Regions from separate parts of the Halomonas sp. BDJS001 genome, predicted to be linked through region 1. Evidence: predicted binding sites of a transcription regulator. Region 1 holds the regulator's gene; the other holds the start of a gene.

Region 1 (6,228 bases):
TGTTTAATGACAGTGTGCTTACGCACCATGTGGGCGTACGTTTTCGCGGCCAATCGGTGCAGCTATGGACCGCCTACGCTGAAGTTGAGGACGCCAGCGGCTGTGCTCTGCTCGCCTGGTACGGGGAGGTACGCGATCCGGAAAGCGCCAAAGTGGTGGTGCGCCGCTACTGGCTTACCCCAGCTCGGTTAGGGGCCGAGGTGCTCTCACTGCTGTTAACCCAGCTGCAAAGCGAAGGCTTGGCTGCCTTGACCCGGCGCGCGTGGCAGCAGCTAAAAGAGGCTGATAGCGGTGATTTAAATGCGGAAGTTCGCCTGTTAATGGCCAGCGGTGTGGCGTCAGTCGCCGGCCATCTCGATATTGCCGATGATGAGGAGGCGCAGACGCTGCGTGGCGATCTCCTCAATCTACTAGGGGCTAGTCGCCGTCGCCGCGATACCGGCATGCTCGATGCGTTGATCTATGCCTTTATGGCGCGGGATGCGATTCGTCAAATGGGCAGTGTGAGTCGAGAGGGTGTGGCGTGAGCGAACAGGATCAAGCCTCGGGACTGCGCAAGTGGGCAAACTTGCAGCGCCAACAGCAGCAGGCGGAGGGTGCTGTTGATGCGGCGGCAGCAGAGCATGTCCCCGAGCCTGAGCAGTCCTCATCTTTCTTAATGCCAACGACCACCGCGGTGGAAGCGCCAACAACGTTGGCGCCGCCCAAACCTAAAATCCCACTTGTGGTGGTTGGACTACCCGGTAGTGGTGCCGTGCACGTTAATAAGGTTAAAGCACGCCTCGGTCAGTGGTCAGCGCTAGGTCGCCACTGGGCCGGTCACCCTGATGATTGGGACATTCGAATCGTCATGGCGGAAACGTCCGACCTTGCTCAGCTTCGCGAGCAATACAGCCGTTGGGCGCTATGGATCAGTAGCGATGCCGATACCTTCGCTGTCATGTTCCGTACCTTGCGACAGCTCCATGAACGTGGCGGACCGCGTCGTTTACTAGCGCTCCATGAGCCGCACTTGCCGCGTCAAGGGCTGCTCAATAACTTGCGTGAAGCTGCTGATTACTACTTAAATATGGAGTTACTGGTACTTGCACGATGAGCATACTCTGCCGAGGAGACTAAGCATGCTAAGCTGGCTATTAAGAGTGAGGCTGCCACGGGTCTTAGTACTGATGGCAGGGGGGCTAATCGCAGGATTAACAGGGAGTGCCCAGGCGGCACCCGGTAGCTGGAGCAGCCAGATACCAGGGCTGATGGTGGCAATGAGTGATCGGGCAAGCAGTAGTAAAACAGCTTCCCCACCCGCTGTCGGAAACCTTCAATCAGGCCAGCTTGGGCGTATACAGTGGCAATTTCAGCATCCACCCGGTGCACTATTAAACGCTTGGCTCTGCCATCCTGAGCAGTGTGTTGCATTAACTGGTATGCGGGGTTCTACCACTGCGCTTGAGGGGCGGGCTGCCGATGCGCCACTGCATTTTCGCTTCGCCTTGCGCCCAGGCCAGCGGCCTGTACGTGTGCAGGGGTTGCAATTGATTGTGAACTATCAGTGAAGGCTGATTAGCCGCGAGGCGAGAATATGTACACAGCACAGGGCAGGATTAAACAAAATGAGCTGTTGACGCAATACATGCCACTGGTGCGACGTCAGGCCTTAACATTACAGGTTCGATTGCCGGCGAGTATTGAGCTCGATGACCTTATTCAGGCCGGGATGGTGGGGCTGCTCGAGGCGCTGGGCCGTTTCGATGCTACCCAGGGCGCGACGTTCGCGACCTTTGCCAGTCAGCGTATTCGCGGCGCCATGATGGATGAGTTACGTACCCGCGACTGGCTGCCCCGCAGCGTGCGCCGTTCAGCGCGCGCGGTGGACAGCGCCGTTCGCCAATTAGAGCAATTGTTAGGGCGCGCCCCGGAAGAGAACGAAATCGCTCAACACCTTGAGATGCCGCTGAGTGAGTATCAGCAGCTTCTCAATGACACTAACAGCGGACAACTGCTGCCGTTTGAAGAACTAGTGGCTGATGGCGGAGAGCCTGTCAGTAATGAACTGGGCAATTCACCGTTCGAGCAGTTGCTGGACGGTCAGCAGCGTCAAACGCTGATTGAAGCGATTGAAGCGCTTCCCGAGCGTGAAAAGCTGCTCATGGCGCTGTACTACCAAGAAGAACTCAACCTCAAGGAAGTAGGCGCTGTGCTGGGCGTGACGGAATCACGTGTTTCACAACTGCACAGCCAAGCCGTGAGTCGTTTACGCGCGCGTTTACACGACTCGGCATAACGCCAACGTTTTTTTTACTCACTTGTGACCGGCAAGGAGCCGTGGATGAATCCTTCGACGTTGATAGGCATATTTGCCAGCATACTGCTGTTGGTGAGCGTGCTGTTTTTCACAGCAGAGTCCCCGGAAAGCTTTATCAATTTTCCGGGGCTTGCCATCGTGGTGACCGGAACCCTGGCGGCTACCTTTATTAGCTATCCACTGAAAGAGGTGCTCCGGGTTGTACGCTTGGTAGGCCTGGTCTTCAGGCGTGAAAATACCTACATGCGTGACGATATCCGCGAGTTGGTCGATATGTCCCGGCTGTGGTTTAAAGGCGATGTACGCGCGGTCGAGCGCGAGTTGGAGCATACCCGCAATCCGTTTTTACGTACCGGGATCCAACTGGTCATTGCCAATACCAAAGAGGATGAAATTTTTGACATGCTGCGCTGGCGCATTGCCCGCCTTAAAGCCCGTGAGCATGCTGAAGCACAAATTTTCCGTACCATGGCGACCTATGCACCTGCCTTTGGCATGATCGGCACCCTGGTGGGGCTGGTCAACATGCTGGAGGTCATGGACGCTGGCGACTTACAGGTCATTGGCCCGCGCATGGCAGTGGCGCTGCTCACCACCTTCTACGGCATTTTACTCGCCAACTTGGTGTTTAAGCCGATTGCGGTGAAGCTAGAGCGCCGCACCGAAGAGCGGCTGATTACCATGAACATGGTACTGGAGGGTATTTCGCTGATTACCAAGCGTCGCCTACCGTCGTTTATTGAAGAGACCCTCAACTCCTTTGTGGCTAATTACCACGATGAGATCCGTGATAACAGCGTCAAACCCAGGCCTGATTCGTCGGTTAGTTCGGCGGTGAAGGGGTAAGACCAGATGCTTGACCGTGATACACGCCATGCACTGGAAATGACGCCATCGCCAGGCGATGGCGATGAGGGTTGGCTAACCAGCTATTTAGATGTGCTGACGCTGCTCATCACGCTTTTTGTGCTACTGCTTTCCCTGACGCCGCCGGGCGGCGGTGAAGCGGCTGATACTGCTTTCATGCGTTCAGCCAGCGCTGTATCATCACTGCCTCTGGCGTCTCTGGCCACCGGTATCCAGCCCCGCCATTCAGGGGTTCAACCCCAGTTTGACGGGCTCGATATCCCTGGTGTCAGCGTTTCCCAAGGGCGCGAAGGGCTCACGCTCCGCATTGATACCAGCCTTTTATTTCCCAGCGGCCAAGCGGTACTGACGTCCCGTGGGCAAGATGTGATAGAAAGCCTTATCGATGTGCTGACCCGTTTTGACGGTCAGATTTCGGTGGAAGGCCACACCGACAGCGTGCCTATTTCAACGGCCCGCTTCCCCTCTAATTGGGAGCTCTCATCAGCGCGTGCTATTGCTGTGGTGAGGCATTTAGAGCGCCAAGGGTTCAATATCTCTCGTATGCGGGCCGTCGGTTATGCCGACACCCAACCCATGGAACCAAACGCAACGGCGGAGGGCCGCGCTGCCAACCGTCGCGTAGAGCTGTTGCTAAGGCAGCAGGTCGAGGGTGAATAGATTTCGAGGCCACGTTTGTGTCCATGTACCACCCGCGATTGCAGTCGTTTGGAGCCCTGCTGGTCGTCGATGCCGATTGTCGCTGCATCCAAACTACTAGTACTAACTTAACCCGCTTAATTGGTTTTGAGCGCCCTGAACATGGGCAGCTTACGCTAGCCTGCGTGTTGGGGAAACGGCTAAGTCAGCGGGTGCGTCGTGAATTGCAGGGGCAGCAGCGGCTTCCAGGCCCTTTAATGTTTATTCGTTCCAAGCACCGACACGCACGTTTTCAAATCCACGCTTATCGAGCGGGTGAGCAGGTCATTGTCGAGATTGAGCCACTCAACCCCCGTAGTAAGCGTCGTCTGCTGGGTACGGTGACTGAGCGGCTGAGGCATTTGGTTGAAGCGACGCATCAGCAAGAACTCCTCGACTGCCTGGTTAACGCTGTTCAACAGCTCACCGGTCATGATCGTGTCACCGTGTGCCATTTCGATAGCGATTGGCATGGTTTGATGGTCGCAGAAGCATTGGGAAAACGGCTGCCCTCGCTGTTAGGTCAACGCTTTCCTGCCAGCGACTTCCCTGTCGCCTTGCGCAAAAGTTACCAACACTCCCCTGTACGGTTAATTGAAGACGTTAATGCTCCTACTGAAACGCTGATCCCCGCCGTCCCGGGAGCGAGCCTTAACGGTAGTTTTTTACGCGCACCTGCGCCAGAACGGCAGCGCTATTTAAACCGTCTGGGCGTGCGGGGCTCATTCAGTTTAGCCATTCAGGGGGATACCGGCTTATGGGGGCTAGTGTTTTGCCACTCACCTGCGCCGCATTCGGTTGAGCCCCCCGTGCGTGATGCTGTTCGCACCCTCGTACAAATGGCCACCCAACGCATGCTGCTGCTACGGGCGCGTCAAGAAGCCCGCTACCTACAACGGGTTCAGGATAGTCTGGTGCTCAGTGCGCGAGCGCGCAGCGAGCCGCAAAGTCCCCAACAGTTACTTCATGAGCAGGCGGCTATCTGGATGAAGCTGTTTCGCGCCCATGGCGTGGTGCTGTGGGTGAATGGTGGCGCTTATCAAGCGGGTGTGACGCCGACTCCAGAAGCGATAAGCCAGTTTGTGCTGCGCCTGGAAAGAACTCATGTACATAGCGGTCCTTGGTGCACGCGCGAAATCGGCAAAGAGACGTTAACCGCTTCGCTAGCCATGCCCGAGCAGTGTGGGGCTCTAGCAGTGCCGCTGCCAATGAGTTCGACCCAGCGCGCCTGGCTGTTTTTTTTACGCCCTGAGCAGGTGGAAACGCTGTATTGGGCGATGCAGCCTACAACCAACCCTAAACCGGCCGTGATACTGGCTCCGTTGCTTGGTCTGAAGAGGTAGTCGGCAGAAGTGAAGCGTGGCTGCGGGTAGAGCGCTTAGCGGCGGTAGACTTGGGGGAAGACCTGACGCTGGCGATTTCGGCCTATGAAATTAGCTCATTGAATATGCACCTGGAACACGAGCGCAAAGCCCTTGCCGAGGCCAACCAGCGCCTTGAGCAATTAGCCCACTTTGATCCGCTCACCCAGGTGTGGAACCGTTACCGCATTGAAGAGGCGATCAATGCCGAGCTGGTAGCTGCCAAGCGTTACGCCGCCGCCTTTGCCCTGCTCTTGTTCGATGTGGATAACTTTAAGCAGATCAACGATGCCCATGGCCATAGCGTGGGGGACGAGGTGCTAGTGGCTCTGGCGCGCTTAGTGGAAAGCTCGCTGCGGGGTTGCGACCATCTGGGGCGCTGGGGAGGCGAAGAGTTTATTGTGCTGGCGACCCATTCCGAGGTTGGCGCCGCCATTGGCCTGGCCGAGCGGCTGCGCTCGCTGGTAGCAGAGCTGCGTATAGAGGGGCTTGATCAAACGATTACGGTGAGTATCGGTGTCGCCGTTTGGCAGCCGGGTGACAGCTGTAAAACCCTTATTTCCCGGGCCGACAATGCCATGTATCGCGCTAAGCATGGTGGGCGCAATCGCGTTGAGGTGGTGCTAGAGCCTGCTACGGCGCTTTAAAACTCGCACCTTAGTGAGCCCCGCTACCTTCACACTGGGTGAGCATCCGGTTAATCGCCGCGTCGGCGCCCTGCAGACTAAACGTCATATACCAGGGGTCACGCTCTTCCTGGTCAAAGCCAAGAAACAGTTGCTCACCCTGGCGCATATCCGCTAGCAGGGGCTGCATATCGCTGAGGTAAAAGTGGGCATAAAAGCCGTCATCCCCCCGCTCAGTAATAAACTCCGCCATGGTATCAATCACAGGCTGCTCATCAATGCGCAGCCTGGCGGGTACTAAGTTGACTGCGCGGCTTTCCCCCTGCTGCTGTTCAAGGGTGACGCGCATCTCCAGCCAGGGTAAATCGCAAACGCCCGAGGTGGCATTCAGGCTTAG
Region 2 (6,228 bases), 1.2 Mb from region 1:
CGGGAAGTGAGGCGTTTTGGCTGCCTCGCTGGTTGCTAAAACGCTCTCTTTCCCGTCGAAAGTTTAATAAAGGCATCCAGCTGATGAAAAAGCCTGCCCGCTGGATTGATGGACTATTGCGGGTGCGGTTACCTTGGCTGACGGGCTATATCGGCATTCGAGTGACTGCCGCGATTTGTTTATTGATCGCGCTGGCAATGCCGCCGATGGAGTTTATTCCCTTTTCGGCCAACGGTGCTGGGCTGGCGCTGACGCTACTGGGGCTAGGTTTGGTTGCCCGCGATGGCATTGCGCTGTTACTGGGGTTTGCGCTATTCGGCGCCACCTGCGCCTTCATCACGATGAACCTGATATAACAAAACCTGATATAAAAAAGGAGTATCGCTGTGTCCAACCCGATTTCAACGCCGCCGCCAAAGCCCCCAGAGAGCCAGAATGATTGGGAGCGCCGCATTGAAACGGCGCTATGGAACTCACGCTTTTTGGTGATGCTCGCGGTCGTGCCCAGCCTATTGGGATCGTTAATGCTGTTTATCGTTGGCACTGTCGATATTTTCAAGGTGGTCGCCGACGTAATGAGTTACTACCTATTAGGGGGCACCCAGGACATCCACGACAGCCTAGTGCCCGATATCATTATTGCGGTGGATATCTACCTGATCGCCATCGTACTGCTAATTTTCGGCTTGGGGGTTTACCGCTTATTCGTTTCCCGCATCGATCAAGCCGAAGAGAGCAATTTGCGTCACCCCTTTAATGTCGCCTCGCTAGACCAGTTGAAAGATAAAATCGCCCGGGTGGTGATTCTGGCAGTGATTATTGAGTTTTTCCGCGCCGTGGTCGACATTCGCTTTGCCACGCCCCTGGAAGCCATCTATTTAGCGCTTTCTGTCCTGGCGCTGGCAGCCGCGCTCTATTTGATGAGCCTGGGCCATAAAGGTGAATAAGCGTTAGCACAGTTGCGAACTGCCCGTGCTACTGACTACTTTCTATTAGCAAACCTTCTACCAGCCTATTTAACTGCTGCTGGAACTGCCCGCCGGGCGAGGGAGGGTTCGGGTCTGAAGTGATTACCACGGTCATTTCACGCTCGGGAATAACGAACAGCGCCTGGCCGCCATATCCGCGCCCGTAGTACACATCTTCGCCCGCCAACTGGGTAATAAACCAACCATAGCCGTATCCGTCGCCAGTCCAGCGTGATGTGCCGCGCGGCTGCCATGATTCTTCTACCCAGCCCTCTGGCAGAATGCGCTGTTCGTCTCCTGCCTCATTAAAGACGATGCCATCATTCCGATACAGCTCGCCCACCTCTATCAGTGCTCGCGGCGAGAGCTGCATATCATTGCCGCCAAAGTAGATCCCTTGCGGGTCGCGTAGCCAGGGGCGAATGGTGATATTAAGCGGATCTCCCAATAGGCGCTGGGCAAGGGCATGGGTCGACTCGCCGCTGGCGTGGGTGAGCGCAGCGGAAAGCAAGTGGCTTGTGCCGGTGGAGTAGAGCATCCGCCCACCGGGGGCATCCACAAAAGGGCGGGTAATGGCATCATTCACCCAGTTAGCGCTGGCGACCCAGGCGCTGTAATTGCCGCCTGACGTTCGTTCTAGCCCTGCCTGCTGGGCGAGTAGGTGCGCAACGGTGATTTCATTAACACGCGGGTCGGTGCCGCTCGGCAGATGATCGCCAAGTAGCGCCACCATAGGTTGTTCAGCGGATTCAACGATGCCCGCTTCAATCGCTGCCCCGGTAATGGCAGCCAGCACGGTTTTGGACAGCGACTTAATGTTGGCAGGCGAGGCCACCCCCGGCCCACCCTGGTGCAACTCATGAATAATCTCACCATCGTAGGCCACTACCACACTATGTACGCGGTCTAGTTGGCGGGTTTGGCGATCTAGCGCCTGGAGAGCGTCTGCAGAAGGTTCATTCGCTGTGGCATAGGTGGTGGGTAACAACGAAATAACGGCAAACGAAACAAGCAAAGCAGTAGCGCGCATCGCAACACCTTCGGTATGAGTGGCAAAGGTTCGAGGTTTAGAAGTAGCAGAGGTTCCGCAGTACATGCACAGCCATGTTCTAACAGAGAAATGCAGCGATATTACGCAAAACCTGAAAAAGCCTGCTAGGCTAGGGGTGTTGATTCATGGGCAAGCAAGCCTTTGATTTCCCTAAAACGCAACAAGCAAGGAGCGCCCTATGCGTAATATTATTTACATTATTGGTCTTATCGTGGTTGTGCTGTTCATTCTTTCGATGCTTGGCCTGCGCTAACATCTAGGCACTGGTTTCATACAGCATGCCAACAAAAACCGCCCGAAGCGTTTGCTTGCGGGCGGTTTTATTATGAGCAGCTTTTATAAGCTGCTGAGTTCAGCAATGCTTGGCAACAGCTTGCGTTAAGCGCAATCAGCAGCCCCTTGGCCAAACATATCAAACATTATTTCACGGCCAAGGCGAGTCAGTACAAAGCGGCCATACTCATTGAAGGTGGCGGCTTCACTGGCTTCCATCACTTGCTGGCAGGTTGCCCATGTGGGGGTTGCGGCACATAGTGTGAGCAGTTCACGGTGGGCTAAACCGCGCTGGGGTAAGGTAATGGTTTCCAGGACATGGCCGTTATCGTAGAGCAGCTCAGCGGCGATCGATAAGCATTGACGAAGGCTACGCTGAACGTTCGCAGTAGTCGACAGCCCACTTGACGAGGGGGCAGAGTGTTCTTTCGTAGGCTCGGGAGTCATCGTATGTTCTCCAACGGTCAGCACCAAATCGGGCTTGTTGCAGCGCATTATAAACCAAAGTCGATGTTAGACCAAGGTCTATAAGGTGGAGCGGATCTCCCACTATTGAGCTCATCAACGGTAGGTCAATGTGCTACGCTCGCTATCACGTATTTTAGCGAGTTAATAAGTCATGCATATCAGTGTATTCGGAACCGGTTATGTCGGTCTTGTGGCAGGCGCTTGCTTAGCCGATGTTGGCCATCAAGTCACCTGTATGGATGTTAACGCTGAGCGGATTGAACAGCTTAATGGCGGCGACGTACCGATTTTTGAGCCAGGGCTAAGTACCATCGTTGCCCACAACATAGCGGCGGGCCGTTTACGCTTTACCACCGATGCTGCTCAAGCGGTAGCCAGTGGTGAACTGCTATTTATCGCGGTGGGAACGCCGCCCGATGAAGATGGCAGTGCCGATCTTCGCTATGTGCTAGAGGTGGCGCGCACGATCGGCCAGCATATGGATAGTTATAAGCTGGTGATTGATAAATCTACCGTGCCCGTGGGAACCGCCGAGAAAGTCCAAGCCGTTATCAATGATGCACTTCAACAGCGCGGCGAATCACTCGCGTTTGACGTCTGTTCGAACCCAGAGTTTATGAAAGAAGGTGCCGCGATCGAGGACTTTACCCGCGGCGCGCGGATTATCGTCGGCACCGAAAGCGAACGCGTGAAATCACGTATGCAAGAGTGCTACGCCCCCTACAATCGCAACCACGAAAAACTGATGTTTATGAGCGTGCGGGCCGCCGAACTCACCAAATACGCCGCCAACGCCATGCTCGCCACCAAAATCAGCTTTATGAACGAGATCGCCAACCTTGCCGAAAGGCTTGAAGTGGATGTGGAGGACGTACGGCGTGGTATTGGCAGCGACCCCCGTATTGGTTACCACTTTATCTATCCAGGCTGTGGTTACGGTGGTTCCTGTTTTCCCAAAGATGTCCAGGCGCTAGAGCGTGCTGCGCGTCAGCTAGGCTATACGCCGGAACTGCTCAGCGCCGTCGAGTCAGTGAATTTACGCCAAAAACAAACGCTGTTCACAAAATTGCAAGATAACTTAGGCAATCTAAGTGGTAAGACCATCGCTGTGTGGGGCTTGGCCTTTAAACCCAACACGGATGATATGCGTGAAGCCCCAAGCCGCACGTTAATGGAAGCGCTCTGGCAAGCAGGTGCCAAGGTGCAGGCGTTTGACCCTGAGGCAATAGCGGAGTGTCGGCGCATCTATGGCGAACGGGATGACCTAATGCTGGCCGGCGACCGTATCCAGGCAGTCAAAGGCGCAGATGCGCTGGTGATCTGCACTGAGTGGAAAGAGTTTCGAAGTGTCGATTTTGATTGGCTAGCCGACCAGTTGGCTGAAAAAATCGTCATCGATGGGCGTAATTTGTACACGCCCAGCGCTGTTGAAGAAGCAGGTTTGCGGTACATAGGGGTGGGGAGAAAGAGCAATTAAGAGAGGTATCTATCATCGCGTTTTTACTGATTAATTCGTGTATGCATTACTAGAAGTTACTTGGGATTACGTGTTAATACGAAAAAAAGAGGAGAATATTTAAGTTATTCTTCACCTTGCCGAGGTTTTAAGGTAAGTGTATTAAAAACAGTGTTACGCAGGGCTGCGCAGATATGCGCTTACTGAAGGCAGCAAGCGTAGCTACATGTATTCAAAAAAAGGCTTTGGTTTATGGCTGCTATTACATCACTAGGCATCGGTTCTGGCTTGGATCTGAACGGCTTGCTGGAGCAATTAAAAACGGCAGAACAAGCGAAGCTTGAGCCCATTGCGCAGCAGATTAAGTCTGAGCAAACGCAGATATCTGCCTATGGTCAGCTTAAAAGTGCGCTTGAGCAGTTTCAAAGTTCTGCTGAGGCCCTCAACGATGGTTCGTCATTCGAGAGCTTGACAACCAATGTCGAGGGCAGCGCCGTTGGTGCTGTTAGCAGCAATGAGGCCCAGCCAGGCCAGTACGAAGTCGAGGTCAATCAGTTAGCTACCGCCAGTAGCTTGGTGACGGAACGTCTAGAAACAGCAGTGGAAAGTATAGTGACGGGCGAACAGTCTTTAGATTTTACTATCGCTGATGGCAACCTGACCACGATTACTATCCCTGACGGCAGTTCTCTTGAAGATATGCGTGACGCCATTAATGAGCAGAGCGATGGCCGCTTAAATGCCTCCATTATCAATGATGGCGAAGGTTATAGGCTTTCCGTTAATGCCACCGATACCGGCGCAGACGCGAGTATTGAAAGCACTAATTTTTCTGACATTCTAGCCGCTGGCGTCGCAACCTCCGACGCACAGGTAGTTCAAGCAGGCCAGGATGCGGCGTTTAACGTCAATGGAATCGATATCGTTAGCCCCACCAATCAAGTGGAAGGTGCAATTCAAGGCGTTACCTTGAATCTTGCTGAGGCTGGCGCGACGAGCACTGTAACCGTTGAGCAGGATGATGAAGCTATTCGCGAGCAGGTCACCGCTTTTGTTGATGATTTCAACACGCTCAAAGAGACCATCACGACTTTGACAGCCTTTGACCCAGAGACGGGTCAGGCGGCAGGATTGAATGCCGATGCAACCACTCGGGCTGTTGAAAGAGAGATTCGCCAAACAATCAGTGCAGTTGTCGGTGGAGATGGCTTTAACGTGTTATCTGATATTGGTATTTCACTTCAAGTAGATGGCAAGCTAAAGATTGACGAAAATAAGTTAGATAACATTGTTGCTACTCAGCCAGACCAGCTAGCCAATTTTTTTGCAGGCGATAGCGAGGAAGGTGGTATGGCTGGTCAAATAGCTTCAGCGCTTGAGGGTCTTGTCGGTACAGGTGGTCGGCTTGAAAGTGCCGTTAGCTCATCTGAAAGCCGTGTTAGTTCGTTGGAAGACCGTTTTGCGACCACTGAAAGCCGCATTGAGCAGACCGTTGAGCGTTATCGCACGCAGTTTCAAGCAATGGACGGTATGGTCGCGCAAATGAACCAAACCAGCGCCTATTTGACTCAGCAGTTTGCAACGCTGGGCCAGCAAAACCAAAATTAAGCAGATAAGCTTGCTAAAATAATGGCTTACAAAAAATGCTCAGCACAAAGTGCTGGGCATTTTTTTGCAATGCCTTAAAAACAGCTTAAAAAAGGCGCTACCTCTAAAGTTTGTTCCTCCGCAGCCGATAAATTATCTAGATACCTTTATCTACTACTTATAAGGAACTGAGTCATGGCTTCGATAACTGCACTTGGTGTGGGCTCTGGGCTGGATTTGAATGGTTTGGTAGAACAGCTTAAAGCGGCCGAAAAGCAAAAGCTTGTACCCATTTTACAGCAGCAAAGTGCTCAGAAAACCAAAATTTCAGCTTATGGGCGCCTTGAATCAGCAATGGATCGCGTGCAAACCTCCATCGCTAAGCTTAATGATGCTTCTACGTTTAAGCAGCAAAAAAGCACCGT

The links. The regulator FliA, encoded in region 1, starts transcription of late flagellar genes. The targets are predictions, from matches to a motif close to CTAAAGTTNNNNNNNNNNCNGCCGATA.
Region 2: fliD (flagellar filament capping protein FliD) is a predicted target of FliA. The motif match lies at 4,336-4,362, and genes of this name have one in related genera.

What each region holds. Positions count from the first base shown of each region.
Region 1 covers NZ_CP110535.1:102,725-108,952, forward strand. Annotated here, with positions in the region: gene flhF (flagellar biosynthesis protein FlhF) at 1-527, shown strand, start outside; gene OM794_RS00490 (hypothetical protein) at 524-1,096, shown strand; gene OM794_RS00495 (flagellar protein FlhE) at 1,122-1,550, shown strand; gene OM794_RS00500 (RNA polymerase sigma factor FliA) at 1,577-2,278, shown strand; gene OM794_RS00505 (motility protein A) at 2,324-3,145, shown strand; gene OM794_RS00510 (flagellar motor protein MotB) at 3,152-3,826, shown strand; gene OM794_RS00515 (GAF domain-containing protein) at 3,850-5,187, shown strand; gene OM794_RS00520 (GGDEF domain-containing protein) at 5,238-5,852, shown strand; gene OM794_RS00525 (hypothetical protein) at 5,863-6,228, opposite strand, start outside.
Region 2 covers NZ_CP110535.1:3,915,009-3,921,236, reverse strand. Annotated here, with positions in the region: gene OM794_RS18235 (exopolysaccharide biosynthesis protein) at 1-356, shown strand, start outside; gene OM794_RS18230 (YqhA family protein) at 387-947, shown strand; gene OM794_RS18225 (serine hydrolase domain-containing protein) at 976-1,998, opposite strand; gene OM794_RS18220 (hypothetical protein) at 2,398-2,739, opposite strand; gene OM794_RS18215 (UDP-glucose dehydrogenase family protein) at 2,912-4,237, shown strand; gene fliD (flagellar filament capping protein FliD) at 4,469-5,824, shown strand; gene fliD (flagellar filament capping protein FliD) at 5,999-6,228, shown strand, end outside.